One region of the Exiguobacterium sp. Leaf187 genome, then DNA from elsewhere that is predicted to be linked to it. Evidence: a T-box and tRNA genes for the amino acid it is inferred to sense, from the RefSeq annotation. Region 1 holds a T-box; the other holds one or more tRNA genes.
The links. A T-box is a leader RNA that pairs with one kind of tRNA and senses whether it is charged. The one in region 1 lies ahead of leuS (leucine--tRNA ligase), so its partner is inferred to be a tRNA-Leu.
Positions count from the first base shown of each region.

Region 2: it encodes a tRNA-Leu, which carries the amino acid that the T-box ahead of leuS (leucine--tRNA ligase) is inferred to sense. The anticodon was not compared.

Region 1 covers NZ_LMPR01000009.1:1,372,030-1,387,818, forward strand. Annotated here, with positions in the region: gene pepV (dipeptidase PepV) at 1-469, opposite strand, end outside; gene ASF99_RS11360 (DeoR family transcriptional regulator) at 791-1,009, shown strand; gene ASF99_RS11365 (SDR family oxidoreductase) at 1,118-1,750, shown strand; gene ASF99_RS11370 (pseudouridine synthase) at 1,811-2,530, opposite strand; gene ASF99_RS11375 (putative polysaccharide biosynthesis protein) at 2,517-4,181, opposite strand; gene ASF99_RS11380 (NAD(P)/FAD-dependent oxidoreductase) at 4,374-5,645, shown strand; gene ASF99_RS11385 (hypothetical protein) at 5,707-6,684, opposite strand; gene leuS (leucine--tRNA ligase) at 6,816-9,221, opposite strand; T-box leader at 9,269-9,491, opposite strand; gene ASF99_RS11395 (HAD family hydrolase) at 9,530-10,174, opposite strand; gene ASF99_RS11400 (GNAT family N-acetyltransferase) at 10,269-11,303, opposite strand; gene ASF99_RS11405 (MDR family MFS transporter) at 11,487-12,665, opposite strand; gene ASF99_RS11410 (class I SAM-dependent methyltransferase) at 12,819-13,418, shown strand; gene ASF99_RS11415 (serine aminopeptidase domain-containing protein) at 13,469-14,173, opposite strand; gene ASF99_RS11420 (GNAT family N-acetyltransferase) at 14,252-14,740, opposite strand; gene metK (methionine adenosyltransferase) at 14,878-15,789, opposite strand, start outside.
Region 2 covers NZ_LMPR01000009.1:759,896-775,684, reverse strand. Annotated here, with positions in the region: gene ASF99_RS08320 (BglG family transcription antiterminator) at 1-877, shown strand, start outside; gene ASF99_RS08315 (PTS mannitol transporter subunit IICB) at 1,071-2,501, shown strand; gene ASF99_RS08310 (PTS sugar transporter subunit IIA) at 2,536-2,973, shown strand; gene ASF99_RS08305 (mannitol-1-phosphate 5-dehydrogenase) at 2,976-4,118, shown strand; gene ASF99_RS08300 (hypothetical protein) at 4,357-5,154, shown strand; gene ASF99_RS08295 (TraR/DksA C4-type zinc finger protein) at 5,223-5,747, shown strand; gene adh (aldehyde dehydrogenase) at 5,945-7,465, shown strand; gene ASF99_RS08285 (DUF779 domain-containing protein) at 7,488-7,850, shown strand; gene ASF99_RS08280 (S66 family peptidase) at 8,035-9,045, shown strand; gene ASF99_RS08275 (hypothetical protein) at 9,061-9,402, shown strand; gene ASF99_RS08270 (alpha/beta hydrolase) at 9,424-10,356, shown strand; tRNA gene ASF99_RS08265 (tRNA-Leu) at 10,399-10,482, shown strand; gene ASF99_RS08260 (transporter substrate-binding domain-containing protein) at 10,684-11,451, shown strand; gene ASF99_RS08255 (amino acid ABC transporter permease) at 11,483-12,127, shown strand; gene ASF99_RS08250 (amino acid ABC transporter ATP-binding protein) at 12,124-12,852, shown strand; gene ASF99_RS08245 (2-oxoglutarate dehydrogenase E1 component) at 13,165-15,789, shown strand, end outside.

The sequences.
Region 1 (15,789 bases):
GCCATTCACTCTCCTCATCCCCTCCTGCAATCAGACGGATGCGCTTCGAGAGTGGTAAGCCAAGTTCTTTGACGATTTTAAAAGCGTAATAAGCTGCCATCGTCGGTCCTTTATCATCGATTGCTCCACGTGCATACAGTTTTCCATCTACAAGCGTCGGGTTGAATGGACCGTATGTCCAGTGATCGCCACCAGCTGGTACGACGTCTAAGTGACAAAGAATACCGAGTAACTCTTCCCCTTGACCATATTCCAAATGTCCTGCATACCCATCGACATTTTTTGTCGTGAACCCATCGCGTTCCCCTGTCGCGAGCATCCAATCGAGGGCACGTTTGACTTCATGACCAAACGGCGCGCCCTCTTCGATCGTGGATTCGTCGAGTACACTCGGAATCCGTAATAATTCTTTTAAATCTTCTAATAAGTCCTCGCGACGTGCGAGTACTTCCTCTTTCCAATTCACCATCTGATTTCGCTCCTTCATTACGGGTTTTGGATTCGTTTCCTATACACCTTCCTAGTATAGCGAATATTCGTTCAGATACGAACATCCAAATTCTGTTTTCTTTTTTATTTATTGAAATGACGAACATTAATCTAAAATAAAACCTAAATTATCGACTTTACAAACCATTTGAATATATTTTTTATGAAAACGTTCGGTTAAATTACTTGCATTTTAATATCAAAACGTTATACTAAAGGCGAAACAACTGGATATTGCATTGTCTTTTGTCACCCGAAGCTTTAGAACACTATTCTATCCATTGGGGGAGTGGTTATACCAATGAAAGATTCTACAGACCGTATGTTGACCCGGATTAAATCGATCTATCTCTACATCCAAGAGAACGGAGCTACTACGACAGCAGAGTTGGTTGAAGAGTTTGGCATCACTTCAAGGACCGTCCAGCGGGATTTGAACGTGCTTGAATACAACAATCTCATTGTGAGCCCTCGACGCGGTACATGGACGTCGAGTAAGAAACAAAAGCAAGCGGGTTGATCCACTGTTTCACTATGTATATCTTTCGATGACGCGATTCTTCGCGTCTTTTTTTGTTATCTTTTTTAAAACGTGGGGTATAGCTATTGGGAGAAGGAGATGATGAGAATGAATATTTTAATCATTGGAGCAAACGGAACGACAGGACGCAAGATGGTCGAATTGATCGCTAAACAAGGAGATCACCAAGCGATCGCGGTCGTACGGGAAGAAAATCAAATCAACGATTTGATTGCACTCGGCGCATCTGAAGTCAGACTTGGGGATTTGACGAAGGATGTCAGTGGCGTCATCAGTAACGCGGACGTCGTCATCTTTGCAGCGGGTGCTGGTGGCGCATCGGACGAATTGACACGCGCCGTCGATCAGGAAGGTGCGATCAAAGTCATCGATGCAGCAAAAGCCAACGGGATCGATCGTTTCCTAATGCTCAGTTCAGTCGGTACGGAAGAACCGAAAGGCGAACTAAAAGTGTATCTTGAATCGAAAGCAGCAGCAGACGCTCACCTCAAAGAAAGTGGACTCGACTATACAATCGTCCGTCCTGGTCCGCTCAGCTACGATGACCCAACAGGTACTGTTGAAACGAAAGAGCATTTTGATTCATACGAAGATCGTAAGGTGTCTCGTGACGATGTGGCAGCGCTGTTCGTTCACTTGATTGATCATCCGACACAATCTCGTGTATTCGAAGTACTCAGCGGTCCTTATCCGATCGCAGAAGCACTACGTAATCAATAATTAAATCCCACAATAAAAGGCGATGGAATGTACATTCACTCCACCGCCTTTTTGCTTTGCTTATTCAGGTTGCCAATCAAATAACGACAATTCCTCTTGTGTCAGTTCACGGTAGTCCCCGAGTGCAAGTGCCGAATCAAGCTCTAAACGACCAATCGAGCGCCGTTTCAAGAACGTGACCTCTTTACCTAGGGCAAGCATCATCCGTTTGACTTGATGGAACTTCCCTTCCGTGATCGTCAATTCAAGCGTTGAATCTGTTTCTGTCGTCGATAAGATGACGAGTTTTCCTGGCTTTGCCTGATAACCGTCTTCTAAGGTGACGCCTGCCGCAATTGCCTCGACGTCTTCTTGCGTCAATACACCTGTCACTTCCGCGTAATACGTTTTTTCAACGTGTTTTTTCGGAGACATCAAGGCATGATTGAACGCTCCATCGTTTGTCAGTAACAACAAACCTTCTGTATCCTTATCAAGTCGTCCGACCGGAAACGGTTTGAAATACGTCACGTCTTCAAACAACAGATCGATGACGGTCTCATCTCGTTTATCCTCCGTCGCACTAATGACACCCGGTGGTTTATTCATCATCAAGTAGATGTATTTTTGATACGTGACCGGTTCGCCGTACATCAGAACCTGTTGTGACTCGACATCGACATGTTGTTTCGGATCACGAACGATCTCACCATCGACTTGAATTGCCCCTGCCTTGAGCAAAAGTTTTACTTCTTTTCGGGAGCCTGCCCCCATGTTGGATAACAATTTATCTAGACGCATGATTTCGTCCTCGTTTCAATGAAAATTTACGCCCTAATATGACCTCTGCTAAACCACTCCAAATCGAAAGTCCAGCGAAAATCACGATTCCAACTGCCGCACCAATGATCAGGATCAACAGAGATGCCCATGTCGTCTCTGGTAAGAAGGACACCATTCCCCACTTCACGAGTGCAACACCTGCTCCCATCAATGCACTAATGATTAAAATCAATGATGTCCGGCGCAAGACGGTACTGAATGGGAACTTCACCGTTTGTGTGATCCGGAGGAACATTAATCCCGTCGCAACGAGATAGCCGATGATCGTCGCATATCCAGCACCTGTTCCATCACCTGTCAAATGAATCAACGGTGCATTCAAGAGATACTTCGCAAGTAATCCTGCAAGAGTTGCAATGATCGTGAAGTACTGACGGTTAATCCCTTGAAGGACTGCTGCCGTTACAGAATACAAGGCAAGGAACAACGCACTCGGCGCATAACTTAACAGATAGACCCACGCCGCTTGATCTTTTGGGAATAACACATGGAACGTTTCTTCACTGAGGAGAATCATCCCGACGACTGCCGGAATCGTCACAAAGAAAACAAGTTGATAAATCTGTGAGATTTGAGCCCGTACTTTCCGCATATCTCCTTGCGTGAAGGACGCTGTTAACAGTGGAGTTGCAGATAACGACAATCCTGTTGCGACCGACACCGGAATCAAGACGATCTTATGACTATCCGCAATCAGATAGGCAGTCGCGTTTCCGGCCGCTTCGAGCGTGTAACCGATACTTTGTAAGGCGGCATTCATCGTATTCTGGTCGATGACTTGATAAAGGGGTGTCGAAAGACCGACCATGACGATTGGAATCGCATACGTCAATAATTCCTTATACAAATCCGTTAACGGGCGATCCGGCGAACGGACGGTTTGAGTAGCACGAAGTTCCTGTAAGCCACTCGCACGTTTGCGGAAATAATAGATCAGAACCGCAACACTACCAATTGCGCCAATGAAAGCGCTGAATGTTGCAATCGTTGCGGCAAATGCTGCACCTGAATCAAACAAATAAATCGCGATGCTGACTCCTGCAAGCAAGAAGATGATCCGGACGATTTGTTCCAAGATTTGCGAAATCGCGGTCGGTCCCATCGATTGATACCCTTGGAAATAACCTCGGGTCATACTCATCGGTGGAATCAAGAGTAAAGCGAAACTCACGCCACGAATCGTCATCGTGACAGCATCAACGTATGCTGCTGAATCAACGTCACCACCTGGAATGGCCCGGTGTGCTAAATACGGTGCGAGAAAGAATAAAGCAAGGAAGGAAACAATCCCGGTCAAGGACATGATTTTCAGACCAGACCGATATAATCTTTCACTCGTATCATACTCTCCTAATGCATTGTATTTGGCGACGAATTTCGAGACGGCGACAGGAATCCCTGCTGTCGCGAGTCCGATCATGATCGCATAATAGTTATAGGCATACGTATAAAACATAATACCTGTAGCACCGACCATGAACTGGAATGGAAAGAGGTAGATCAAACCTAGTGCGCGGGAAATCAGTGACGCACCGGATAGGAGCATCGTCCCACGAACGAATCCCGCATTACCGGGAGAAGTGGACTGTTTATTGTTGACTGTGGACATGGTAACATCCCTCACGCTTTCTAATTTTTAAACTCGACACTCTAATCATGACTGTCTCATTATACAAGTTCTCTCGTACACAATTGCAAATCATTATACCGCTGTCTTTCTGGAATTGAAAGAGACGGTTTGTTTACAGTCGCAACTTCTGCTAAAGTGAAACAAGCAGAATTCTATGAATGAGGTGACCATATGTACGATGTAATCGTAATCGGGGGCGGACCGAGCGGCTTGATGGCAACGCTCGCCTCCTTACAAGCTGGAGCTCGAACACTCCTGCTCGATAAAGGGAATAAATTAGGACGGAAGCTCGCAATCTCTGGCGGCGGACGCTGTAACGTCACGAATCGAAAACCACTCGACGAGCTCGTCCAGTCGATTCCGGGAAACGGACGTTTCTTATATAGCGCCTTCTCTCAATTCAACAATGAATCGATCATCGAACTCTTCGAAGGATTTGGCGTCGCACTTAAAGAAGAGGACAACGGTCGGATGTTCCCTGTCTCAGATAAGGCAGCGGATGTCGTTCGTGTATTGATTGATCAAATCCGCGCGCATGGTGCCGAGATTCAAACGGATGCGCAAGTCGCTACGCTCGATTTCCATCCAGACGGTGCTTTTGCAGCTGTCATATTAGAGAATGGCATGCGTCTTGAAGCGAAAAGTTGTATCGTCGCGGTCGGTGGTCAATCTGTTCCGCATACCGGTTCAACGGGTGACGGCTATCCGTGGGCTGAAAAAGCGGGTCACACGATCACGGAACTCTTCCCAACGGAAGTTCCGATTCTGTTAGGTGATACGTTCATTCACGAAAAAACATTACAAGGGCTGTCGCTGCGTGACGTCGCTCTAACGGTCCACGGTAAAAAAGATAAGGCGATCAAAACACATACAGGTGATCTACTGTTCACACACTTCGGTTTAAGTGGTCCGATTGCTTTACGGTGTAGCCAATATACGATCAAAGAACGCAAACGTTCGAAAGAAACGATTGTTCATCTATCGATTGATCTCTTCCCGGACGAATCCCTCGGTGCCTTAACGGAACGTTTCCAAGCTGCGCTTGCCGCAAATCCGAAGAAAACAGTCCGCAATGCTCTTCGTGGTTTCGTACCAGAACGGTTGCTTGAACTCCTATTTGCTCAAATCGGCTTTGGCGATGAAGTCTGTACACAAGTGAAGAAACAAGACTGGACGGACTTCCTCCAACAATTGAAACGATTCCCACTCAGAGCAACGGGAACGCTCGATTTCGATAAAGCCTTCGTCACGGGTGGCGGCGTCTCGATCAAAGAGATTGATCCAAAAACAATGATGTCAAAAAAAGCCGAACGATTATTCTTCGCTGGTGAAATTCTTGATATTCACGGCTATACGGGTGGATACAACATTACAGCCGCGTTCGTGACGGGTCATTGCGCCGGTAGCCACGCCGCAGAAATGGCACGTGACACTGTCTCTTAATATGAACAAGACCCGATTCGTCTGTGTTAATCAGAAGAATCGGGTCTTTTCTTTTTATGCATCAGTCAATCGGTGTGAACGATCGGCTCGAAAACTTATCTGTCTCGACTAAGGCAAACAATTCATTATCCTGTACGAAAATCCCTTTTGAACCATAGACCTTCGGACTTGCCGTCTCTCCCGTGATCGTCTGATCTTTCTGATCAATCGAATAGAGATAGAGTGCTTCTGAATCAAGTGTGTAGATGCGTCCTTGTCGTTCCGCAAGACCAATTGGTCGGAAGTCGGATTCGAATACTTTCTTCGCATCACTTCGCATCCCATTCGCCGGTTCAATTTTACTTCGTTCTACGATCGATAAATACGGCGGCTTTTGCTTTTTCTTTAAAGCCCGTTTTTTCTTTTCCGACGCATCTGGATCAATCTTAATTTTATCCTCTTTCATGGCGAAACGAGTCAATTCCACACGTCCGATTGCACGGATATGATTGATCGTATAGAATTCCTTTTTCTTCGCATCATATCCAAGCCCATGGAAACTGTCTCGAATCGTCGTCCCCTGTACTTTTTCACGTTTTTCTTCGCTCCAGACACCATCTTTTCGCGTGATTGTCACGAGAATCTGATTCGATGTCAATAAAGCGACGGTCTCTCCGTCAACGAGTGTCATGCCATCGAGGCCAGAAAGAAGTAATTTCCCTTCTTCTAATTGGAAGGAGGCATTGATCCTCTCACCTGTTCCACTAATTTCAAAGAAACGATAATCGTCTGTGACGACGAGGTACGACCCGATGGAATCATCATATAACATCTGCTGGACATTCTTAATTAATGGTTCTTCCGGATTCGGAATAGCTGAAGGCGTTTTCGTCGGCACCTGTTTGACAGCTGCCTGATGCTTCGATTGCGTCTCGATTTTCGCGAACGTTTCCTGAATACGCGACATCGTCTCTGGTTTTGAGAAGACGAGCAGTACACAAAGAATCAAACCCGAAACGACGGCAAAAATCGTTGTATAGACTATATAAGATCGTTTCATTGATGGTAATCGCCTTTCTTTCTCGGTTTCTGATTCAGTGTAGCAGAAGGACGTTCAAAAAAAAAGCGGACTTGCGACGGAAATGAAGAAACCCCCTCCATTCGCGTCAAACGAATGAAAGGGGCTATGGCTTAATTTGCTACGATGTTGATTAATTTTTTCGGTACGACGATGACTTTTCGAACCGTCTTGTCGCCGATCCATTCTTGTGTCTTTTCGTCGGCAAAGGCAAGTGCCTCGATTTCTTCTTTTGTCGCGTCGATGTTGATTTCGATTTTCGAGCGAACTTTTCCGTTCACTTGAATGACGAATTCCATTGTATCGCTGACGAGTTTCGATTCATCGAATGTTGGCCATGTCGCATACGTCAATGTCTCTTCAAATCCAAGTTGTTCCCAGAGTTCCTCACCAAGGTGCGGTGCAACTGGTGTTAACAATTGGATGAACCCACGAAGGAAGTGACGCGGAAGCACCGGCTGTTTGTTTGCTTCGTTGACGAAGACCATGAGTTGCGAAATTCCGGTGTTGAACTGGATGTTCGCGAAGTCTTCCGTAACCTTCTTGACCGTCTGGTGGTATGTCCGTTCGAAGTCAGCATCGACTTCTGCGACATCTTGAATGTCTGCTGTCCGTTCGAACAAGCGCCAGACACGATCGAGGAAACGACGCGCACCGTCAAGTCCGTTCTCAGACCAGGCAACTGATGCATCGAGTGGACCCATGAACATTTCATACAAGCGTAACGTATCCGCACCATGCGATTTAACGATTTCATCCGGATTGATGACGTTACCGCGTGATTTCGACATTTTCTCGTTGTTCTCTCCAAGAATCATCCCTTGGTTGTATAACTTCTGGAATGGTTCTTTTGTTGGCACGACGCCTGCATCATACAAGACTTTATGCCAGAAGCGTGCATACAATAAGTGGAGAACGGCGTGTTCCGCACCACCGATGTAAATATCGACTGGAAGCCAGTATTTTAATTTTTCTGGATCCGCGATCGCCTCTTCATTGTGCGGATCGATGAAACGAAGATAATACCAGCAGCTTCCGCCCCATTGTGGCATCGTATTCGTCTCGCGACGCCCTTTCATTCCTGTTTCAGGATCCGTATAATCCAACCAGTCTTCCGCAAGCGCAAGTGGTGATTCGCCTGTACCAGACGGCTTGATCTCCGGAATGATTGGAAGTTCGAGCGGTAATTCCTCTTGGCTAAGCGTCTTCATCGAACCATCTTCCATATGAACGACTGGGATTGGCTCACCCCAATACCGTTGACGACTGAACAACCAGTCGCGGAGACGATACGTGATTTTCTTGCGTCCGACTTGATTCGTTTCGAGTTCAGCAATCATCGTCTCGATTGCTTCTTGTTTTCCAAGACCATCAAGCATATGCGAGTTGACGTGTTCGCCCTCTCCTGTATAGGCTGCTTCATCGACGTTTCCACCCGCGACGACCTCAACGATTGGCAAGTCGAATTGTTTCGCGAATTCATGGTCGCGCTCATCGTGTCCTGGAACTGCCATGATTGCACCCGTTCCATAAGAAGCAAGGACATAATCAGCGATCCAGATCGGAAGACGATCACCTGAGATTGGATTGACGGCGAAAGCACCCGTGAAGACGCCTGTTTTTTCCTTCGCTAAATCCGTCCGTTCGAGGTCTGACTTCGTTTGGACTTGCGAAATGTACGTATCGACGGCTTCCTTGTGATCCGCTGTCGTGATGTCAGCTACGAATGGATGCTCCGGCGCAAGCACGAGGTACGTCGCACCAAAGATTGTGTCCGGACGTGTCGTAAAGACCGTGACTTGTTTTTTATGTCCATCAATCGTGAAATCGATCTCAGCACCTTCTGATTTCCCGATCCAGTTCCGTTGCATCTCTTTAACAGAATCCGGCCAATCGAGGTCATCGAGATCTTCAAGAAGACGATCCGCATATTCCGTGATTTTCAAGACCCACTGACGCATCGGAACACGCACGACCGGATGATTTCCGCGTTCAGATAATCCGTCGATGACTTCTTCATTCGCAAGAACGGTTCCAAGTGCCGGGCACCAGTTGACCGCGACTTCGTCCACGAACGCAAGTCCTTTTTCATACAACTTCGTAAAGATCCACTGTGTCCATTTGTAGTACTTCGGATCCGTCGTGTTGATTTCACGATCCCAGTCATAGGAGAATCCAAGTTCTTTCAACTGACGCTTGAACGTCTCGATGTTTTTCGCTGTGAATTCACGTGGGTCATTCCCTGTATCGAGGGCGTATTGTTCTGCTGGTAACCCGAATGCATCCCAACCCATTGGGTGCAAGACGTTGTATCCTTGCATCCGTTTCATCCGTGCGAGGATGTCCGTTGCTGTGTAGCCTTCCGGGTGTCCAACGTGGAGTCCGGCACCTGACGGATACGGGAACATATCAAGGGCATAAAACCCTTCTTTTTCTGGATCTTCTGTCGTGACGAAGGCGTTGTCTTGATCCCAACGCGCCTGCCATTTTGGTTCAATTTCGCGATGATTGTACGGCATGTCTTTTCCTCCTCTAATCTAAAAAAAACCGGTCCTCCGCCCCTAGGAATAGGGACGAAAGACCGGTTTGGCTTCCGCGGTACCACCCACGTTGTCTGTCTATGACAGACCGCTTGATTCACAGATAACGGTGTGAAGGACCGGATTCGCTACTACGACTTCACGAATCGTGCTCCCTGACGAGTTCACGGTTGTTACCGACTGGTTCGCACCTTCCACCAGCTCTCTTGACGGCACCTTTCCCCTACTACTTCAGTTCCCTGCATTTGACTATCTTTTCCTAGTGTAATCTGTTTCTTCCTCAAGCGTCAACGCTTCCGTAAAATTTCCTCGATTTCCGCATGCGATCGCGCAATATGATCTGCTTGTTCTAAGCGTTGCGCTGGCATCCGGTCATCAAGAAGCGCAATCACTTCCATACCTGCTGCTTTTGCGCCGATCATCCCGTTTGCAGCGTCTTCAATGACGAGACAATTCTCAGGTGCGTGCCCGATTCGTGATGCCGCAAGTCGAAAAATCGCGGGATCCGGCTTCGAACGCACGACTTCTTCCCCACTGACGTAATGCGTGATTGGAAGCTCGTAATGACGGATGACGCGTTCGATTTTTTGAAGCGAACTCGAAGAAGCGATCCCGATATCGTAACCAAGAGACGTCGCTTGTTCGATGACTTGTTTGACTCCCTCTTTTAAACCACACGCCTCTGGTTTTGCATGAATTTGAAACAAGCGATGTTCTTCCTCAAGTAAAGCACTCGCTGTTTCTCGGAGCTCGTGTTGCGCGACAAGTTCTTCCCACATCTCATCTCCTGTTTTCCCCATGAATGTCGCATACTGAACCGGATCGAGCGGAATCGATAACGTTTTGAACATCTGCTGGTGGACCTCAAAGTAGCGGATTTCACTATCTAAGATGACCCCATCCATATCAAAAATAAGACCTCGTTTTTTCAAGACACATCCCCCTCAATTGATCTATCATGATTTCAGCATATCAAAAAAACGACTACACGATGTAGTCGTTTCACCTTCTTCATTTAGTTACTGTTTAACTTGTCGCCATTTGGACACTGGTTTGTCGGTAAGCCGGAAAATAATCCGAATTAGCATCTGACCCGTATCGTGTACACAACTGATCGTATATGGCTGGTTGAAGAATCGATTTTCCTTGATGATACTCAAATAAACGGTACCCGGTGTAACGACATTTACTCTCAAAGAGACTATCTCGTTCTTGATATCCACCTCCGAGATGTTGTTCGACGAGACCGCGTTCTTTCGCCTGAAGAATCGCTTCGTACTCAAGTCGTTGATTCGGGAACATCTTCGCTTCGTCCCGCTTACAACCAATCAAATGACCGTGGGCATATTCTTTTCCGAGCAATACGAAGTATCCACCAACAGGTTCTCCGTCGATTTCCGCAATCAGTAACAATGGCTCACAGAGTGGATTCGCTTCAAATAATTGCTCAAAATAACTCGCCGTAAAATAGTAATGAGCCGAAGCATTCTTCCGGTCCATCGTTTCATGATACAACGCCAAAAAAACAGATAAATCGTCTCGTGTTCCTGTTCTAACGGTTAACGGTGAAGCGAGCGATTTACGAATCATACTTCTCGTTTTCTTATGGAACGTCTGCATGATTTCTTCTAGTGAGGGGCGCAAATCAATGCTCGTCGTATGACGGATGAAAGAAGCTTCCGTCCAGTCACGCATGAGTCGTTCATTGCCCGTCAACGGATTAAAGCGAATCATTTCCGAGACGATCGATTCTTGCTCCGCCCACCTTTCAAACGATAGACGTGCATGCTGCATTTCAGATGCGGTTAAGCGACCGACGATTTCCGGTCCGCCGTAGCCATACGGCGTGATGAGATCTGAATAAGGCGTATCAAAAATCCGACGCTTTAAAAAGGGATAGAACAGTGTTCCTGCATGACCTTCATAACGGAATAACACCGCTTGCTCAGACGGTCTAGCGTTAAGCGTGACGTATTGGTGACTGTAGAAGATATCAAGAGGCTGTTGCTGTACGTGTGTCGTCCAAGTTGCGGCATCTGTGATGAATTGACACCTTTCCATTCGTGCACCTCCAGTCAAAAAGAAGCAACGTTCACATGAACTTTCTTTTCAAGTTCTTGATTAGAAAGTACCCGTTTCTTTGCCGAAATATTCCATATTAATAATGATTTGTTTTATAATTAGCGCATTAATGATGTAAAAAAAAGACAGCGAATCTAATGTCCGCTGTCTTACAGATGATGCTCATGATGTGATTTTAGGAATGGCACGAAGGAATACGACGCCTGCTAACAGAATCAATCCAATCAATGTCAAGAAGACCGCTGACATACCGGATAAATCGTAGATCAACCCTCCGACGGTCGGACTGATCATCCGTCCCGCTGAAGCGGCAATATTGACGTATCCCTGGAACTCTCCTTCTTTTCCGATTGGCGCGAGTCTCGCCGCCATAGCAGGAACCGCTGGCCAGATGAACATCTCACCAATCGTCAAAATGATCATCGCGACGAGGAACATCTTGAAGCCGCCTGCGAACGGAACGATCAGATAAGACAAGAGGAAGATTCCTGTACCGGTCATCAATTGTCGCTTCAAGTCATCTCCAAACCACCGAAGAATCGGTGTTAATAAAGGTTGTGCGAACACGATGAGCGCTCCGTTGATCGTCCAAAGAATCGAGTACTCGGAAATCGTGACACCGAGCGATTTCGTGTGTACGGCAAAGGTTCCTTGCCATTGCACATAAACGAACCAAAGTAAGGCATACCCGATCGAGACGAGCAACATCGTCCGTGCTGCACCGCGCGCAAGGGGTGTGCGTGTCGTTTCGATCTCGTCATGTGCCGCATGCATCCGCGCTGGTGCTTGAATCCAGGATAAACCAACGAACAAAATGATGGCAAAGGCGATGTATAGGACAAGATTGGCGATGAAGATGTACTGAATCGAAAAGGCAGCGATTTGACCACTGACTGCTGTCCCGAGCGCTACACCGACGTTTTGTGCGACATAGATCGCATTAAAGGCACGGCGCCCGCCTTCCGGCCAGATGACACCCGTCATCGCGTAGATCGTCGGAAAAACCATCCCACCGACGAATCCAATCAATCCAAGCATCGCGACGTATCCGAGGTACGTCTGATGAAACAGCAATAAGCCGACTGAAGATAGGACAAGTCCGATGACACTGATGACAAGCGTCTTCTTGCCACCGAGACGGTCAAACGCTTTTCCACCTAAGTAGTTTCCGACGATTGCTAAGGCCGAGTTGACGAACAATGCCATCCCTGCTTTTGTCATCGACTCTCCTAAATATTCATGAATATATAATGTATTAAACGGCCATAAAAAAGAGGATCCCGTCGTATTGATGGCCATCGCAAGGACGAGGATCCAGACCGCTTTTGGTAATTTTGGCATACCTGTAGTCCTCCTATTTCATTCTCAACCTTGCCACTTTACGCAATCCGTCCCCTAACTGTCAAGCTACTTCGCTTTTCGTCAACGAATCAAAAAATGATATAATGCAGAAAGAATCTTGCACATACTGAACCATTACTAGAAAAACAGACTATAGGAACAGGAGTCTATGCCATGTCACTTGCCCGTGTATTACCTTATACGAAACAATTACTCGAGTCCGTTATCGAGCCCGGAGACTGCGTCGTCGATATGACTGCCGGAAATGGACATGATACACAGTTTTTAGCAGAACGTGTCGGTCCAGAAGGAAGGGTCCTTGCGTTCGACGTCCAGGCACAAGCCATTGAGGAATCGACGCGACGTCTTGACGAAGCCGGAATGTTAGCACGTGTCGACCTTTATCATGAAAGCCACATCCATGTCGGTGCCCGTCTTTCGGACGAACAACGTCCAGTCCGCGCTGGTGTCTTCAATCTCGGATACCTGCCTGGAAGCGATAAATCGATCACGACGACCGGAGAAGAGACGCTTGAAGCACTCGATGCTCTCCTCCCGGTCCTCGCTCCCGGCGGTCTTGTCGTCCTCGTCGTCTATCACGGCCACCTGGAAGGAAAACGAGAACGTGACGCTGTCCTCGATTACGTCACAGCCCTTGATCAGCAAGATTATGCCGTTCTCCAGTATCGCTTCTTGAACCAACAAAATCATCCCCCGTTCATCATCGCGATCGAGAAAAAAGTACGCGGATGATGGACACAAAAAAGTGATGCTCCTTTTTTAGAGGCATCACTTTTGTTATTTCATTCTTCCACAAGCTTAAAGAACAACATTAATTTTTCTGCAAACCGTGTGTTCAACCGTTCGAAACTAAAATGCGGAAAACCGTGTAGACGTTGTAAGTAAATCTGATCGCCACCCATTTTCCGGCATACTTCAAGTGTCAACTTGACGTCTGCGAACTGATCGTCCGGTGCATAAAAACAAGCCAAGTTCACACGCGGCAGTTTTTTTCGTTCCTCGTCATGTACGACGATCTCTTCTTCGATTTCCCGGTACTGTGCATAAGTCAGTTCACCGATGCGAACGGTATCTTCCGTACTTTGACCAAACGGCAACGTACCGAGTGGCGCATCGGGCCGGAAACGATCGAACGCACTTGCGAAGACTTGTTTGACGCCTCCGAGTTGTTTCGAAGGGTGCCAATCAAACAACGGTGAAATGAATGCAAGGCTTGCTACCGGTAATTCATATTCTTGCAACAGACGATTGACGACGAGTGCGCCCATGCTACAGGCGACGATATGAATCGGTAGCTTGCGTTTCCCGGCTTCACGTAATGCTTCTTTTAACAGTTGACCATGTTCTTCAAACGAGATACGACGTGGGGCGTCGACGAGCAATACTTCATACTCTCGTTCGAGTACCCGAATCAAAGCTTCACTCGGACGGGCACGCAGTTGTAACGGATAGACTAATACGATGATTCCTGTTGGTTGTTCAACCACAAACTCACCTCTTCACTTCATACTTCCTATTTACGATATCTTATTTCAAACGCACACAAAACCGTCCCAAGACGGATTTCACGAGGCGACATGGCGAAGGCGAATGACAGATTCTACTTGCCCAAAGACTTCTTCCGTCATCTCACTGAGTTCTTCAAAACCGAATGAGGTCAAGAACTGACGCGCTTTATAGTTACGTGCCTCCACGTATACTTCGAGTGGGACGGCTCCTTGTCGTTCGAGTTCACGGATCAATCGTCGTCCGATTCCGTTTTGCTGATATTTCGGTAAGACGTACAGACGAATGATTTCCCACGTTCCCTCAACATCAACAGCATGAATGAAACCGACGATTTCCTCATCGATGATTCCGACATAAAAATACTCTCCCCGTGCTTCTTCTGCCGTCCGGATCGCACGAACAACCTCCTCTTGCGGATACGCTTCCTGCACGAAATGCGCTTTCGAGCGCTCGGAATAGATTTCTGCATACGTATCCAACCAGGATGTGACGGCAATGTCATGAATACGTCCTGCATCGGCTGGAATAGCTTCGCGTATTTCCATAATCGGAACCCCCCTTTGTATTCATACGAATCGACTCATGTACTTTTACCCTCTTCTAGAAAAAACATTCGTTTCCTGCAAAGTTCCCCGTAAACAAAAAAGTCCGAAAACCCGCATAGGGTTCTCGGACTTTTTGATTATGCGAAACGTTTTGCCTGTTCTTCAAGAACTGCTGCTTTATCTGTTTGCTCCCATGGAAGCTCAACATCTGTACGACCGAAGTGACCGTATGCAGCTGTTTGACGATAGATCGGACGACGGAGATCAAGCATGTTGATGATTCCAGCCGGACGAAGATCGAAGTTTTCAGCAACCAATTCGACGAGTTGTACTTCAGGAAGTTTTCCTGTACCGAATGTATCAACCGCGATTGATACCGGGTGCGCGACACCGATTGCGTACGCGAGTTGAACTTCTGCTTTGTCTGCAAGACCTGCAGCAACGAGGTTCTTCGCGACGTAACGTGCTGCGTATGCAGCTGAACGGTCGACTTTTGTTGGATCTTTACCAGAAAATGCTCCACCGCCGTGGCGTGCGTATCCACCATACGTATCAACGATGATCTTACGACCCGTCAATCCAGCATCTCCTTGTGGTCCGCCGATGACGAAACGACCAGTTGGATTGATGAAGAATTTCGTTGCTGCGTCGATGTATTCAGCCGGGATGACCGGTGTGATGACGTGTTCTTTCAAGTCAGCTTGAATTTGCTCAAGCGTAACTTCTTCCGCGTGTTGTGTCGAGATGACGATCGTATCGACACGAACCGGCTCGTTGTTCTCGTTGTATTCGACCGTGACTTGTGTTTTTCCGTCCGGACGAAGGTAGTCGAGTTGACCGTTTTTACGCACTTCTGCCAAACGGCGTGCGAGACGGTGTGAAAGCGAGATTGGAAGTGGCATGAGTTCTGGTGTTTCTTTCGTTGCGTAACCGAACATGAGACCTTGGTCTCCTGCACCGATTGCATCGATTTCTGCATCAGACATGCTACCTTCACGTGCTTCAAGCGCTTGGTCTACACCAAGAGCGATGTCTGCTGATTGCTCATC
Region 2 (15,789 bases), 610 kb from region 1:
GGTCATGCATTTCGGTGCCGTTCTCAGCAAACCGACATCAAAACTCCCATATCGTGTTCTAGTCGTCTGCTCTGCTGGACTCGGTTCCTCGAAGTTATTGATGAATCGGTTACGGCAAGAATTCGCTGAACTCGAGCACATCGATAACTCGTCCTTGTTTGGCATCGAACGGTTACCAATCGATTCGTACGACTTTGTATTGTCGACTGTACCGTTGCCTGACATTCGTCCACCACATCTTCTCGTCAACCCGTTGCTTCCTCAGGATGAGGTCGAACGGATTCGGAAATTAATTCTCGCCTTGCCTAAATCCTTTCAACCGGCACCGCGAAAGACAAAAACGGAATGGCTCGATCTTGAGCAATTGCATCGGCTCGTTGCATCGTCCATTCAAGTATCGGACGGATTCCGAATGGAACGGTTAGAGCGGGTGGGCGATGGGATTGAATCGCTCTTGTTTGAGATCAGTACACGCATGGTCGAGCAAGGATTGGCGAAGTCAGCTGTTTCGCTCTCTGGACAATTGCTACGTCGTCATGAGATGTCAGGTCTTGGTATTCCGGGAACGCGGCTTGCGCTGTTTCACGGACGCGATGCGACGATTCAACGAGGGGGATTCCTCATCTTTGAATTGCCTGAACCGATCGACTTGCTCGGAATGGATCAACAGTTACAATCCGTCGAACGGCTCCTCGTCTTGGTCGCACCGGAAGAGACCTCGAACGAACTGCTTGAATTACTCAGTTCGATCAGTGCTGCCATCATCGAGAGTCCCGAACAAATGGATCAATTCGAGTTCGGGGAGGAACAGACGATTCGTCTGCTTTTGAATCGAACGTTTCGAACGGTCATTGATCAATTCCTAGGTCACACGTGAAAAAATCCCTGTCACTCCATTCCTGAAGTGACAGGGATTTTTTCACGTCAAGCAGGCTTCTTTTCAGTCTGTCCAACTTCTTGGACAAAGACTGAACTAGGAAAGATTGAGTAAGCGCTTGCAATGATCTTACAATAAGGTCATAGCAACGCAATCATCTTATCAACTCATACACGAAATGGAGGCTAACGCAATGGCGACAGCTCAAAATGGAGCACGGGGCATCCGTGTACAAGTTCAACGGTTCGGAAGCTTTTTAAGCGGTATGGTCATGCCGAACATCGGTGCATTCATCGCCTGGGGGATCATCACGGCACTGTTCATCCCAACTGGATGGGCACCAAATAAGGAACTCGGTGAACTCGTCGGTCCGACGATCACCTATCTCTTACCGTTGCTGATCGGATACACAGGCGGGAAATTAATGCATGACGTCAGAGGGGGCGTCGTCGGAACGCTCGCGACGATGGGGGTCATCGTCGGAACAGAGATTCCGATGTTCCTCGGTGCCATGATCATGGGACCACTTGGCGGATACGTCATCAAAAAGTTCGATCAGTTGATCGAAGGAAAAGTCAAACCGGGTCTCGAGATGCTCGTCAACAATTTCTCGGTCGGAATCATTGGTGGTTTGTTGATGCTCGGTGGGTTCAAGTTATTCGGACCACTCATGACAGGTCTTGACGACATCATGGCTGCAGCAGTTGGTGCAATCGTCAGTGCGCACTTATTACCGCTTGCTAGTTTATTCATCGAACCAGCGAAAATTTTGTTCTTAAATAACGCCATCAACCACGGTATCTTAAGCCCACTTGGTCTCGATCAAGTGAATGAAGCAGGAAAATCGGTACTGTTCCTACTCGAAGCTAACCCGGGTCCGGGTCTCGGATTGTTACTCGCGTACTCGTTCTTCGGTTCTGGTGCAGCAAAGAAAACAGCACCGGGTGCCGCGTTCATTCAGTTCATCGGTGGGATTCACGAAATTTACTTCCCGTATGTCTTGATGAAGCCGGTCTTATTGCTTGCGATGATCGCAGGTGGTATGAGTGGAATTCTCACATTCGTCCTATTTGATGTCGGTTTAGTCGCACCTGCTTCGCCAGGTAGTATCATTGCGGTTCTTGCGATGGCATCCCGCGGCTCTTACATCGGATTGATCGCCGGTGTCCTTGTTTCAGCGTCTGTGACATTCGTTGTCTCGACTGTCTTATTGAAAACAAGCAAAGCAAAAGAGACATCGCTTGAAGAAGCAAGCGCGAACGTCAGTGCGATGAAAGGCAAACAATCGATTGCCTCGACACTCGTTTCAGCTGATGCTAAACCACTTGCGGAAGTCGAACATATCATTTTCGCTTGTGACGCTGGTATGGGATCAAGTGCGATGGGAGCATCCGTCCTTCGCAATAAAATCAACAAAGCGGGCTTACCGATCAAGGTAACGAATACGTCAATCAGTCAATTGCCGCAAAACGCCGAACTGATCATCACGCATCGTGATTTGACGGAGCGAGCGAAGGAACAGGTTCCAACGGCAGAACACCGATCAGTCGATAATTTCTTGAATGCCGGTTATTATGACCAACTCGTTCATGAGATTGAAACAGCACGAAATAAGATTTCTTAAAAATAAATATAGAGATATTCAAGGAGGAATAAACATGACAACGACAATGAACCTTTCACCGGAACTCGTATTACTGGATCAACAATTCGCAGACGAGACGGCAGCCATTACGGCTGCCGGTCAACTCCTCGTCGACCATGGATATGTCGAAGCGGGTTATATCGATTCAATGCAGGAGCGTCACGCTTTATCAACGGTTTATATCGGCAACCATGTCGCAATTCCCCACGGAACAGAGTCGGCTAAATCACAAGTCAAGAAAACGGGGCTATCGATTCTACAAGTACCGCAAGGCGTAGCGTTCGGAACGGAACAAGCACGACTCGTCATCGGTATCGCTGGTGTTGGGGACGAACACCTCGAGTTGTTATCGAATATCGCAGTCATTTGCTCCGATGAGGAGAACGTCGAGCGTATCGTGGCAGCGAAATCAAAAGAAGAAATCATTGCCTTATTGACAGCGGAGGTGTAAGCATGAAAGCCATTCATTTTGGTGCCGGTAACATTGGACGTGGTTTCATCGGCTTACAACTCGTCAAGACGGGTTACGAAGTCTGTTTCGTAGATGTCAATACGACAGTCGTCGATGCATTAAAAGCACGACATACCTATGAGGTCGGTTATGCCTCTGAACAAGGAGGACGTGAACGGGTCGACGGCGTGACGGCGCTCAACAGTTTGTCTGAACCGGATCAGGTCATTGCAGCGATTCGCGATGCAGATGTGATTACGACAGCTGTCGGTCCGAGCTTGTTGTCGAAAGTAGCTCCTTTGATCGCGGAAGGGTTACGTCAACGTGATCAACAGACACCTGTCTACGTCATTGCGTGTGAGAATATGATCGGTGGGTCAAAACACTTGCAAGCGGAGGTAGCGAAACATCAGACGGTAGCGGAGAACTGGTATTTCCCGAATGCAGCGGTTGACCGGATCGTGCCGCTTCAGCATCATGAAGACCCGTTGTACGTCGAAGTGGAAGAATTCTTCGAATGGGTGATTGAGACGACTGGACTACCGGAAGCCTATCCACGGATTAAAGGTGTTACCTATGTCGAGAACATCGAACCGTTCATCGAGCGGAAACTGTTCACCGTTAATACGGGACATGCGATCGCTTCGTACCTCGGAGCACTCTTTCATAAAGAGACAATCGCTGAAAGTCTAACGGATCCACGCATCCGTCGTGGTGTCCAGACAGCACTTTACGAAACAGGGTGGTTGTTACTTGAAAAGTACGGCTTTAACCCCGTCGACCATAGTGCGTATATCCAAAAGAATATGAAACGCTTTGAAAACCCGCAAATTCATGATGAAATCATTCGTGTCGCTCGTTCACCGATTCGTAAACTGAGTCCAAGTGACCGACTCGTCAAACCAGCGAAGGAATTGATGGAGCGCGGGATTGAAGCAGATGGATTAGCGCGCGGGATCGCAGCAGCACTGACCTATTTCGATCCAAATGATTCAGAATCTTCTGAATTAAATGCATATATCACGAAACATGGAATTGAAGATGCGTTAAACGCATATCTAAAACTGTCAGCAACGGATCCACTTGGATCTCGAATCATCGAACATTATGAAGCGATGCAACAACAAGTCAATTCGATTGCTTGAGAATAAGTGTGCGCACCACCCTTCACGTCACGTGAAGGGTGGTTTTGTATTTCAAATAACATGTAGCGCATCGTCATCGAAATAATCAGTTTTTGCAAATCTTCTATCACAATTTGATTACAATTTGTATATTCAATTTGGAATATTCGAAAACGAATATTTAGCGATTAAAATACATTGTACGCTATATGAACGGAACATCTCTATTCCGATTTTTCAGGTAAGAGAAGGTGATTATATGTTGAATTATAAAGTGAACGTATATAGATTAAACGGAGCACGACCAAAAGCAACAAAAGGAACCGGACCAAAACATTTGATTTATTCGAGTCAGTTTTCTTCACGTACACCAGTCCATTTATTGCATCAACTCATCTTGAATCGTTTGTTGGTTGAACAAGAAAAAAATCTTGATTTGACGTATACGATCGAAGTAAATGCGGTACTTGATCAATTTGTGATCGACGTCCGTGTCTTTTCAACAGATACGGTCAGTGTCAAAGTAGAGCGTGACTTGATTGAAATCATTGAACGAGAAGAAGTCCGTCATATCCCAGCGCTTGAGATCGGAAAACCGGATTTTGCGGAATTCGCCCACATCGTCTTAAAGGTCAAGGAAGGTGGCCCACGCCTGTCACAAGAGGATACGCAACGAATATTCAATGAGTCTGGTGTTCGAGGACGAATCATCCTGCATAAGGAACGAATCGACAGTCATGAACCGTCACATTCGATTCAACTACTGATTGGTGGGACGGAAAAGTCTTTATATAGTCTTTCGCAATACCAGCTTGATCCACTCTTCCGTAAAAATGGGTTAACGATTCAATCCTTGAATCTGTTACCGTTTGATTTATTCATGATTCGTGACAAAATCGCGATGCTGTCTTCGGCAGATGCTTCGCAACTGTGGATCGATGACATCACGACATCCAAGAACGGACGATCACATCAGATTTGTTTTAACGATGGGAATGAATGCATGACGGTTATCTGTGATCTTCATGGATCAATTCGTTCTTATAAGTGTTCGTGATGGTTTAACTCTTCTTCGAATAGGCTACATTCTTAACAGAGGTTCTAACGAAGGGGAGTCGAACAATCATGTTATCTAAACAACAGACGGAAGAATTCAAGCAACGATTATTAAAGGAAAAAGAAAAGACGACATCAAACATCGAACAACGCGATACGGATTACGATGAAGGTGAATTGTCGAGTTACGATAATCATCCTGCCGATTCCGGCGATGAATTGTTCTTGCGGGAACGCGATCAAGCGATCACAGACATGCAAGAGGATATGCTCTCTGATGTGGATCGTGCCCTAAAAGCGATCGAGGACGGAACGTATGGCATTTGTAAGGTCTGTGGAAAAGAGATTGAGATTGAACGTCTTGATATCATTCCGGAAACGCTATTATGTATCGAGCATGCAAAAGAAGAAGCAGAACAAAACGAGAACGATCCGAATTCGCGACCAAGTGAAGAAGATGTACTGGATCCATCTGTTACAGCCCGCGGGAAAGACATCGACGGTGATACGGATGGATTCTCGAAAGTAAGTGATTTCGGTAGTTCCGACACACCGTCTGACCAAGAAGACGGAATTGACCCGACACGGTCTTGACCGGCAAAACATCTCCCGAAAATGGAGATGTTTTTTTCTCGAAAAAAAATCACAGATATTTACCGGAATTTTTTGACTTTTCATATAATTTTGGTACGATGGTATCGAGGGGGCTGTTTTAGCCTATATTAAAATGTAAGCGCATACAAGCATCCGTCTCACTGCTTGACCATTTTAGTTGAGGGAGGAAATAACGCATGATTTATGACATTCCGAACAAGCAAGGGTCAAAAGTACAGTACAAGGAACGGTATGAAAATTATATCAATGGAAAGTGGACGGCACCTGTCGGGGGAGAATATTTTGATAATGTCACACCTGTCACTGGTAAAGTATTGTGCCAAGTCGCTCGTTCCGGTAAGGAAGACATCGAACTGGCTCTTGATGCAGCACACGCGGCAAAAGAAGCATGGGGGAAAACGTCTGTAACGGAACGCTCAAACATTTTAAATAAAATCGCGAATCGGATGGAAGAAAACCTTGAGATGCTCGCTTATGCAGAGACGCTTGAGAACGGGAAAGCGGTTCGTGAGACACTCAACGCCGATCTACCGCTCGCAATCGATCACTTCCGTTATTTCGCCGGCGTCATCCGTGCCCAAGAAGGTTCGGTCGGCGAACTCGATCAAGACACGGTAGCGTATCACTTCCATGAGCCACTTGGCGTCGTTGGTCAAATCATTCCGTGGAACTTCCCGCTCCTGATGGCTGTCTGGAAGCTGGCACCGGCTCTTGCAGCAGGAAACTGTGTCGTCTTAAAACCAGCAGAACAAACACCAGCGAGCATCATGGTGCTCATGGAACTTGTCGAGGATCTATTGCCACCTGGTGTCGTGAATATCGTCAATGGATTTGGTCTCGAGGCAGGAAAACCGCTCGCTTCAAGCAAACGAATCGCAAAAATCGCCTTTACGGGAGAGACGACGACAGGACGTTTGATCATGCAGTACGCATCACAAAACTTGATTCCGGTCACACTCGAACTCGGTGGGAAATCACCGAACATCTTCTTTGAGGATATCATGCAGGCAGACGATGCTTTCTTTGATAAAGCAATCGAAGGATTACTGATGTTCGCGTTGAACCAAGGAGAAGTCTGTACGTGTCCGTCGCGTGCCTTGATTCAAGAATCAATTTACGAGCCGTTCATGGAACGTGTTCTTGAGCGTGTCAAAGCCATCAAGATCGGAAATCCTCTTGATTCGGACGTCATGATGGGGGCTCAAGCTTCGAACGAACAGATGGAGAAAATCCTTTCATATCTTGAAATCGGTAAGTCGGAAGGCGCAGAGTGTCTCATCGGTGGAGAGCGTAACATGCTTGAAGGGGATCTTGCAGAAGGATATTACATCCAACCAACGATCTTCAAAGGGCATAACAAGATGCGAATCTTCCAAGAAGAAATTTTCGGACCGGTCTTGTCGGTTACGACATTCAAGACGGAAGAAGAAGCGCTCGAAATTGCGAATGATACGTTATATGGTCTTGGTGCCGGAGTCTGGACACGTGATATGAACCGTGCTTATCGGTTTGGGCGTGCGATCGAAGCAGGACGCGTCTGGACGAACTGTTATCACCAATATCCAGCTCACGCGGCGTTTGGTGGTTACAAAATGTCAGGGATCGGACGTGAAAACCATAAGATGATGCTCAACCATTACCAACGGACGAAAAACCTACTCGTTAGCTACAACCCGAATAAACTCGGTTTCTTCTAAGTCGGAAAGGACGTGGATGCAAATGGTGGAACGTGTTCAGGCGACAGCAGCTTGTCTAGAGTTAATCGACCAGTTGAGAGAAAAACACGGTCCGTTGATGTTTCATCAATCTGGTGGTTGTTGCGATGGCAGTTCCCCGATGTGTTTTGCGCAGGGTGATCTATTCCTGGGAGATCAGGATAAAAAACTGGGAGAGATCGGTGGTTGTCCGTTTTATATTCATGAAGATCAATATGAGTACTGGAAACATACGCAACTCATCATTGATGTCGTGGATGGTCGAGGCGGAATGTTCTCTCTTGAAGGTGTCGAAGGGAAACGTTTTTTGACACGCTCCCGTGCGTTCACGCAAGAGGAATACGCTGAACTATCAGCATCAAGCTAAGGAATCAAACACGGTTTCGTCGAGGTGACTTGTTCATTCAGGTCGCTCGTACGGAATCGTGTTTTTTGTTCGTATCACGACGTTCGAACAGGATAAAAGTTGGTAATGCGGCATAAGAACGGTATAATGAACTCATATTTTGACGAGAAGATAGTTTCACACTATGACATTATAGGGGGTCACCATGAAATATCCATTTTTAGGTTGGACAGGTCAAACGATCGGAGTGACGGCGCCCTCCTCCGGATTAAGTGAACAGCAACAGGAATGGGTCGAACGAGCAGTTGAACAGGTACAAGCACGACAAATGAACGTCCGTTTAGGCGAAACGATTTGGTCGCATCAACATGCTGAGAGTGCACCGGCTAAACAACGGGCCGAAGAATTGAACCGCATGATGACGGATGAGACGATTGATGCCGTCATCCCGCCATTTGGCGGGGAACGCGCCATTGATCTTTTACCTGAGTTGACGCTAGCTACTTACCAAACAAAATGGTTGCTTGGCTATTCCGATATCAGTACGCTATTGCTCAGTCTGACGCTTCAGACGGGAATTGCAACAGCACATGGTCCGAATTTCGTTGAGCTTCGAAGTGAAGAATGGGACGAGACGACAAGTGCCTGGCGACGAGTACTTGCGACGCCAACTGGAGGAACCGTTACACAGTGGGCTTCCGATCGTTATCAATCCGAGTGGACTGATGAAGAACGTCCAGCAGGTTCGTTATTTCAGCTAACGGAAGCGACGGAATGGAAAGCACTTGATGAGCGAACAGAAGTGACCGGACGTATACTTGGTGGGTGCCTAGAGACGATTCGCCATCTGATTGGGACACCGTATGGAGATGTGCAGCGTTTCCAGCGTGAAGAGATCAACGGAGAACCGATACTCTGGTACTTTGAGGTGTCTGAAGCGAATTCGGCAGAGGTGCACCGGACGCTGCGACAAATGGCGTATGCTGGCTGGTTCAACCATGCGGCTGGCTTTTTATTCGGGCGCACGTCTGCAAGGATTACAGAAGACCTGACATGGCTAAACGTGTATCAATATCTAGCGGATGAGACAGGCTTACCAATCTTATACGATCTTGACATCGGTCATCAGCCGCCGCAGGTGACGTTAATCAATGGAGCGACGGGTACGGTTCGTATTCAAGGAAAAGATTCACGAATCGATCTGACGTTCAACTAAAAAGGAGAGCACGCAATGGCACGTCGTAAGTTTCAAGCATTAGGCGTTTATAAACGCGTCCATATCAATCCGGAGACACGTCGGATGACGTTACCGGAACCATTTTACGATGCACTTCGTCTAGAAGATGAATTGCTGATTGCACAAGTCGGAGATGTTCTCGTCATGCGACGTCCGGGGGAGGTCGTCGAGACAGAAACAGATTTATTGAGCGAACTCGTAGAAGATGGATTCACGGGTACAGAGCTCGTCCAAGAATTTGCCTACCGGCGTCAGCAACAAGAACAGCGATTACGTCAACAAGTCTTGCAGGATGAAGAGGATGACCATGCTGCTCAACTGAAGATCGAGTTATAACGGAAAGAAGGAGTGGGGCAGATGCGTCGCAGAACAAAAATTGGAATCGGAGTCATCGGATCCGGATTAGTAGCAGCGAGTTATTATTTTTACGAGATGGCAATCGCTACGAATCCAAAGCCATTCTTATCGAATAATCGAGATCTAAGTGACGAGATGGTCCGATTGATGCAACCTGGTCAGACATGGATCAAGGAGCAACCGCTTGAGCGGATCGAGATTGAAGCGAAAGACGGTTTAACGTTACGCGGGCATTTTCTTCCGTCACCTGTTCCGTCAGATCGGATCGTCATTCTCGTGCACGGGTACGGAGGCGTCGGAACGGATTTAGCCGGATTCGCCTATCTGTACCATCAGGCCGGTTTCCATGTCATGATGCCCGATAATCGTGGACACGGAATGAGTGACGGTCACTACATCGGATTCGGATGGCATGATCGGGAAGATTGTCTCAGTTGGTCGAACTATCTGATTGAACGGATCGGACAGGAGGCGAAACTATTCCTGCATGGCGTATCGATGGGAGGGGCGACCGTATTGATGACGAGTGGCGAACAACTCCCACCACAAATCAAAGGAATCATTTCTGATTGTGCCTATACGTCCGTTAATGCAGTCCTTGCGTATCAGATGAAGCGGATGTACCGTCTACCACACTTTCCGTTCTTAGGCATGACGAGCGTATTGACGAAGCTAAAGGCTGGTTATACGTTCCGTGAAGCATCTGCGCTGAAACAGGTCAAAAAGGCACAAGTACCGATTTTGTTCATCCATGGTGGGGCGGATACATTCGTACCGACAGACATGGTGTATGAGCTGTATGAAGCTTGTCCAACGGAAAAAGAGCTCGTCGTCATTCCAAATGCCGCTCATGCGATGGCCTATTTTGAGGATCCAGCATTGTATGATGATGTCGTCGAGAAGTTCGTTCGCAACATCTTGCGAAATGATTGACAACTCCGTTCTTTACCCGCTATATTAATATCATAAATCAACGTCGTCGTGGCGGAACTGGTAGACGCGCTAGACTCAGAATCTAGTGGTGGCAACACCGTGGAGGTTCAAGTCCTCTCGGCGGCATAAATGATTGAAGGAGGCAATCCCAGCAGGGGGTTGCCCTTTTTTTATTGCTGAATAGAAAACGATTACAACGAATAAAAATTCAGAAATATTTATCTTTTTAGAATTTTTCTGGTAAAATACGTTTTAAAGAGGGTACTCTTCAGGGAAAGTACTAAGTGAAGTAGACAATCTTTAACACATAGGAGAGGGGAAACAAACATGAAAAAAGGGAGTATCTTGCTAGCGCTCTTGATGAGCTGTGTTCTCGTACTTGGTGCATGTAGCATCGGTTCGAAAGAAGAAGAGTCGTCTGAAGGAAAGACGTATAAGGTCGGCATTGACGTCACGTATCCACCATTCGAATATAAAGACGGGGATACGTACAAAGGAATCGACATCGATCTCATGAAAGCAATCGCGAAGGATCAGAACTTCAAGATTCAATTTGAAGCGATGGACTTTAGCGGCATCATTCCGGCACTTCAAGCAAATCAATTGGACGTTGCCATTGCCGGTATGAGTATTACGCCAGAACGGAAGAAAGTCGTCACATTCTCGGATCCATACTTCAAAGCTGGTCTTATTCTAGTCGTCAAAGAAGATGAGAATGGTATTAAATCTGTCAACGATTTAAAAGGGAAAAAAGTAGCCGTCAAAAAGGGAACGACGGGTGCGAAATATGCAACGGATAACGCAGATAAACTGGGCTTTACAGTCACACAGTTCAATGACAGTCCAGCGATGTTCCAAGAAGTGAAGAATGGTAACGCTGCTGCTTTGATTGAAGATTATCCTGTCATCTCATATGCAAACAAACAACAAAACCTTGGATTAAAACTTGTCGGAGACCGTCTCAACGGGGACAACTACGGAATCGCTGTCTTAAAAGGTGAGAACGAGGATCTGATGAAGAAAATCAACAAAGGGCTTGCGAATCTGAAAGAAAACGGTGAATACGATAAAATCGTTGACACGTATCTGAAATAAGTCGCAAGGCGATAAGGGAGTGGGATAGCCAATGGAAGTGGTCAAAACCGCATTTCCATTTTTCTTGGAAGGGCTTCAAGTCACATTGTATATTTTCATCATCGCGGTCATCGTCGGCTTTCTGATTGGCTTAGTCGTCGCATTGATGCGGTTATCACCATCAAAAATCTTAAACGGGATCGCAATTGTCTATATTGATGTCATTCGCGGAACGCCGTTCATCGTTCAGTTATTCTTCATCTATTTTGGACTCAATTCGCTCGAATGGTTATCGATGGACCGGATGTATGCAGGGATACTGACGGTCGCAATCAATGCCGGTGCTTATTTTGCGGAGATCATTCGAGCTGGTATCCAGTCGATTGATAAAGGACAAACAGAAGCTGCGCGTTCACTCGGGATGACAGGGCGTCAAACGATGGTACAGATCATCTTACCGCAAGCATTCCGACGGATGTTACCAACGATTACGAACCAATCGATCATCAGCTTAAAAGATACATCGTTGCTGTCGATCATCGGAATCGCTGACTTGACGCAACAAGGTCAGGTTCAGCAATCGACGACGTTCGAACCATTTATCGTCTGGTCTGTCGTCGGATTGATGTACTTCGTCATCATTTATCTCTTGTCCTTAGTGGCGAAGTTCTTGGAACGGAGGTTTACATTACGATGAGTATCATTGAAGTGAAGAACTTAAAAAAATCCTTCGGTTCGAATGAAGTCTTAAAAGACATCAACGTCTCGATTGCAGAAAAAGAAGTCGTTTGTGTCATCGGTCCGTCGGGATCTGGGAAAAGTACGTTTTTACGCTGTTTGAATCGATTGGAAGAGATCACGGGTGGTACGGTCATCGTCGATGATTTCGACATTACGAGTCCAAAGGTCGATATCAACAAGGTCCGGGAAGAAGTCGGGATGGTCTTTCAACATTTTAATCTCTTCCCACATAAGACCGTGCTAGAAAACGTCACGCTCGCACCGATTAAAGTGCGTAAATCGGATAAAGAACAGGCGAAACAGCGGGCACTTGAACTACTCGATAAAGTCGGATTACGTGAAAAAGCGGATAATTATCCAGGTGAATTATCTGGAGGTCAAAAACAGCGGGTCGCTATTGCCCGCGCGCTTGCGATGAATCCGAAAATCATGTTGTTTGATGAGCCAACGTCAGCGCTTGACCCGGAAATGGTCGGTGACGTGCTTGCCGTCATGAAACAGCTTGCCCTTGAAGGCATGACGATGGTCGTCGTGACCCATGAGATGGGATTTGCTCGAGAGGTTGGAGATCGCGTCTTATTCATGGATGGTGGCTATATCGTCGAAGAGAACGTGCCACAAGCATTGTTTGATTCTCCACAACACGAACGGACGCAATCGTTCCTTAGTAAAGTCTTATGATGGAACCGGCGTATCTAAATGCGGATACGCCGGTTTTTTGACGAATCATAAATAACTGGCTAAGCGCTCATAAGAAAAACTTATACATTTAAGCGCAAGAATTTGGGAATTCGAAATGCACACACAGGAAAAGAGTAGTAATATAGTAACGAAGGCACTTTCATGGAAGAATGACACGATCATTCCTTCTCATGACGTTCAGCGTTTTATTCATGCAATTCCTTTTGAAAGCGCTAACAGGTAGAGGGCTGGAAACACATCGAGTATCCACTGGATGTGTGGGGAGAAATATAGAAACGGGGGGAACCGTACATGGCAGGCCACGAGCAAGATCAACAAGCATTCTATGGACCAAACCTTGGCTACATCATTGAATTGTACGAGCGTTTTTTAGAAGACAAAACATCCGTTGATGAGGAGACACGTGCTTATTTCGAAGAGCATGGTGCACCCGTGACGGAACCAGTTGTACCGATGCAAGTCGAGACAGGAGATTTCGAAAAATATCTTGCGGCGAATCGTTTAGCGGAACAAATTCGTGCAAAAGGACATCTTGCGGCGGATATCTATCCGCTGAAGGACCATCCGCGAGAAACAGGATTATTCGAATTGAGTCAGTACGGATTGACAGAAGCAGATCTTCGAAAAATGCCAGTCTCACTCGTCTGTCCTGAACCACCAACTGGTGTACAGGACGCATTTGAAGGCATCGAACATTTAAAAGCGCAGTACACGGGAGCAGCCGCAGTTGAGTTCCAGCATGTCGACGATCTCGATGAAAAGAAATGGCTCCGTCAGAAAATCGAGCAAGGTGCTTTGACAGCGACGCTAGATGCTGAACAAAAGAAACAGTTGTTCAAACGCTTAGCTGAAACGGACCTCTTCGAAAAATACTTGCACAAAACATACGTCGGTCAAAAACGCTTCTCGATTGAAGGACTTGACGCGATGGTGCCATTGCTCGACACAATCGTCGGACACCTCATCTCGAACGGGTCGGAGACGATCAATATCGGAATGGCACACCGTGGACGGTTGAACGTTTTGGCGCACGTACTCGGGAAGCCGTATGAAATGATCTTTGCTGAGTTCCAGCATGCACCAAACCACGACCTCGTACCATCTGAAGGCTCGATTGGGATCACGTACGGTTGGACGGGCGACGTGAAGTATCACCTCGGTTTAAACCGAAAACTTGAGCAAGAGACACGTAACGTGCGGATGACGCTTGCGAACAATCCGTCGCACCTTGAGTTCGTCGACCCAGTCGTCGAAGGCTTCACACGTGCGGCACAAGATGATCGCTCACAAAAAGGAGCACCACGCCAAGAGCAAGCGGCTGCTGCTGCGATCCTGATCCACGGTGATGCAGCGTTCCCAGGTCAAGGAATCGTGGCTGAAACATTGAACTTAGCGAATCTCAAAGGATATAACACCGGCGGAACGATTCATATCATCGCGAACAACACGATCGGCTTCACGACGGAGCCGACGGACTCCCGTTCGACGCGTTACTCGAGTGATCTTGCCAAAGGATATGAGATTCCAGTCTTCCACGTCAATGCGGATGAGCCGGAAAGCTGTCTCGCTGTCGCGTTGCTCGCGAGCGAGTATCGGGCAACGTTTAAGAAGGATGTCATGATTGATTTGATCGGATATCGTCGTTTTGGTCATAACGAAATGGATGAACCGATGAATACGAACCCGGTCTTATACGATTTGATTCATAAACATGATCCAATTCGTGTCTTGTACGGGAAAACACTTGTCGCGAACGGGGATGCGACAGCTGACGAAATTCAATCGATTGAAACATCGATCAATGACCAGATGAAAGCAGCTCGTGAAAAAGTACCAAACGTCGAGAAAGAGTATGGTGGGGTCATGCCGGACGTCGTCTTTAAAGGCGTTCCGACCATCGAGACAGGGGTCTCGATTGAAACATTGACGGCGTACAATGAAGAATTATTACAGTGGCCGGACGGCTTCCAAGTGTTCCATAAACTTGAGAAGGTCCTGAAGCGCCGGACGGATGCGTTCTCAACGAAGAACGGAATTGACTGGGGACATGCCGAAACATTGGCGTTCGCTTCGATTCTCTCAGATGGAACACCCATCCGCTTGAGCGGTCAAGATTCTGAACGGGGAACGTTCGCACAACGGAACATTAATCTTCATGATGTGAAAACAGGAGAAGGCTTCTCGCCACTCCATGCCTTGTCAACGGCAACTGCATCATTCTCGGTCTACAACAGTCCGTTGTCTGAAGCAGGTGTACTTGGTTTTGAATACGGTTATAACGTCTTCGCTCCGGAAACACTTGTATTATGGGAAGCGCAATATGGGGACTTTGCGAACTCAGGTCAAGTCATCTTCGACCAGTTCATCTCAGCTAGCCGAGCAAAATGGGGACAAACGTCAGGTCTCGTCATGTTGCTTCCGCATGGTTATGAGGGGCAAGGACCAGAACACTCGAGTGGTCGTTTAGAACGTTTCTTGACGTTATCGGGTGAGAAAAACTGGACGGTCGCGAACGTGTCAAGTGCTGCCCAGTACTTCCACCTGTTGCGCCGACAAGCAGCGATTCTCGGGAAAGAGGAAGTCCGACCGCTCGTCGTCATGACGCCGAAGAGTCTCTTGCGTCATCCGCTTGCGACATCCGATGTCTCTGAGTTGACGGAAGGTAGTTTCCAACGTGTCATCGAACAAGCTGGACTTGGCGAAGCACCAGATCGTGTTAAACGTCTTGTGTTCTGTTCTGGTAAGATGGCAATCGATCTAGCAGAAGCCGTTTCAAAATCAGATGAGAATCTCGATTGGCTACAAATCGTCCGGGTCGAGGAGTTGTATCCGTTCCCGGCGAAAGCCTTACAAGAAGTCATCGCGCGCTATGAAGCCGTCGAAGAGATGGTTTGGGTACAAGAAGAACCGAAAAAC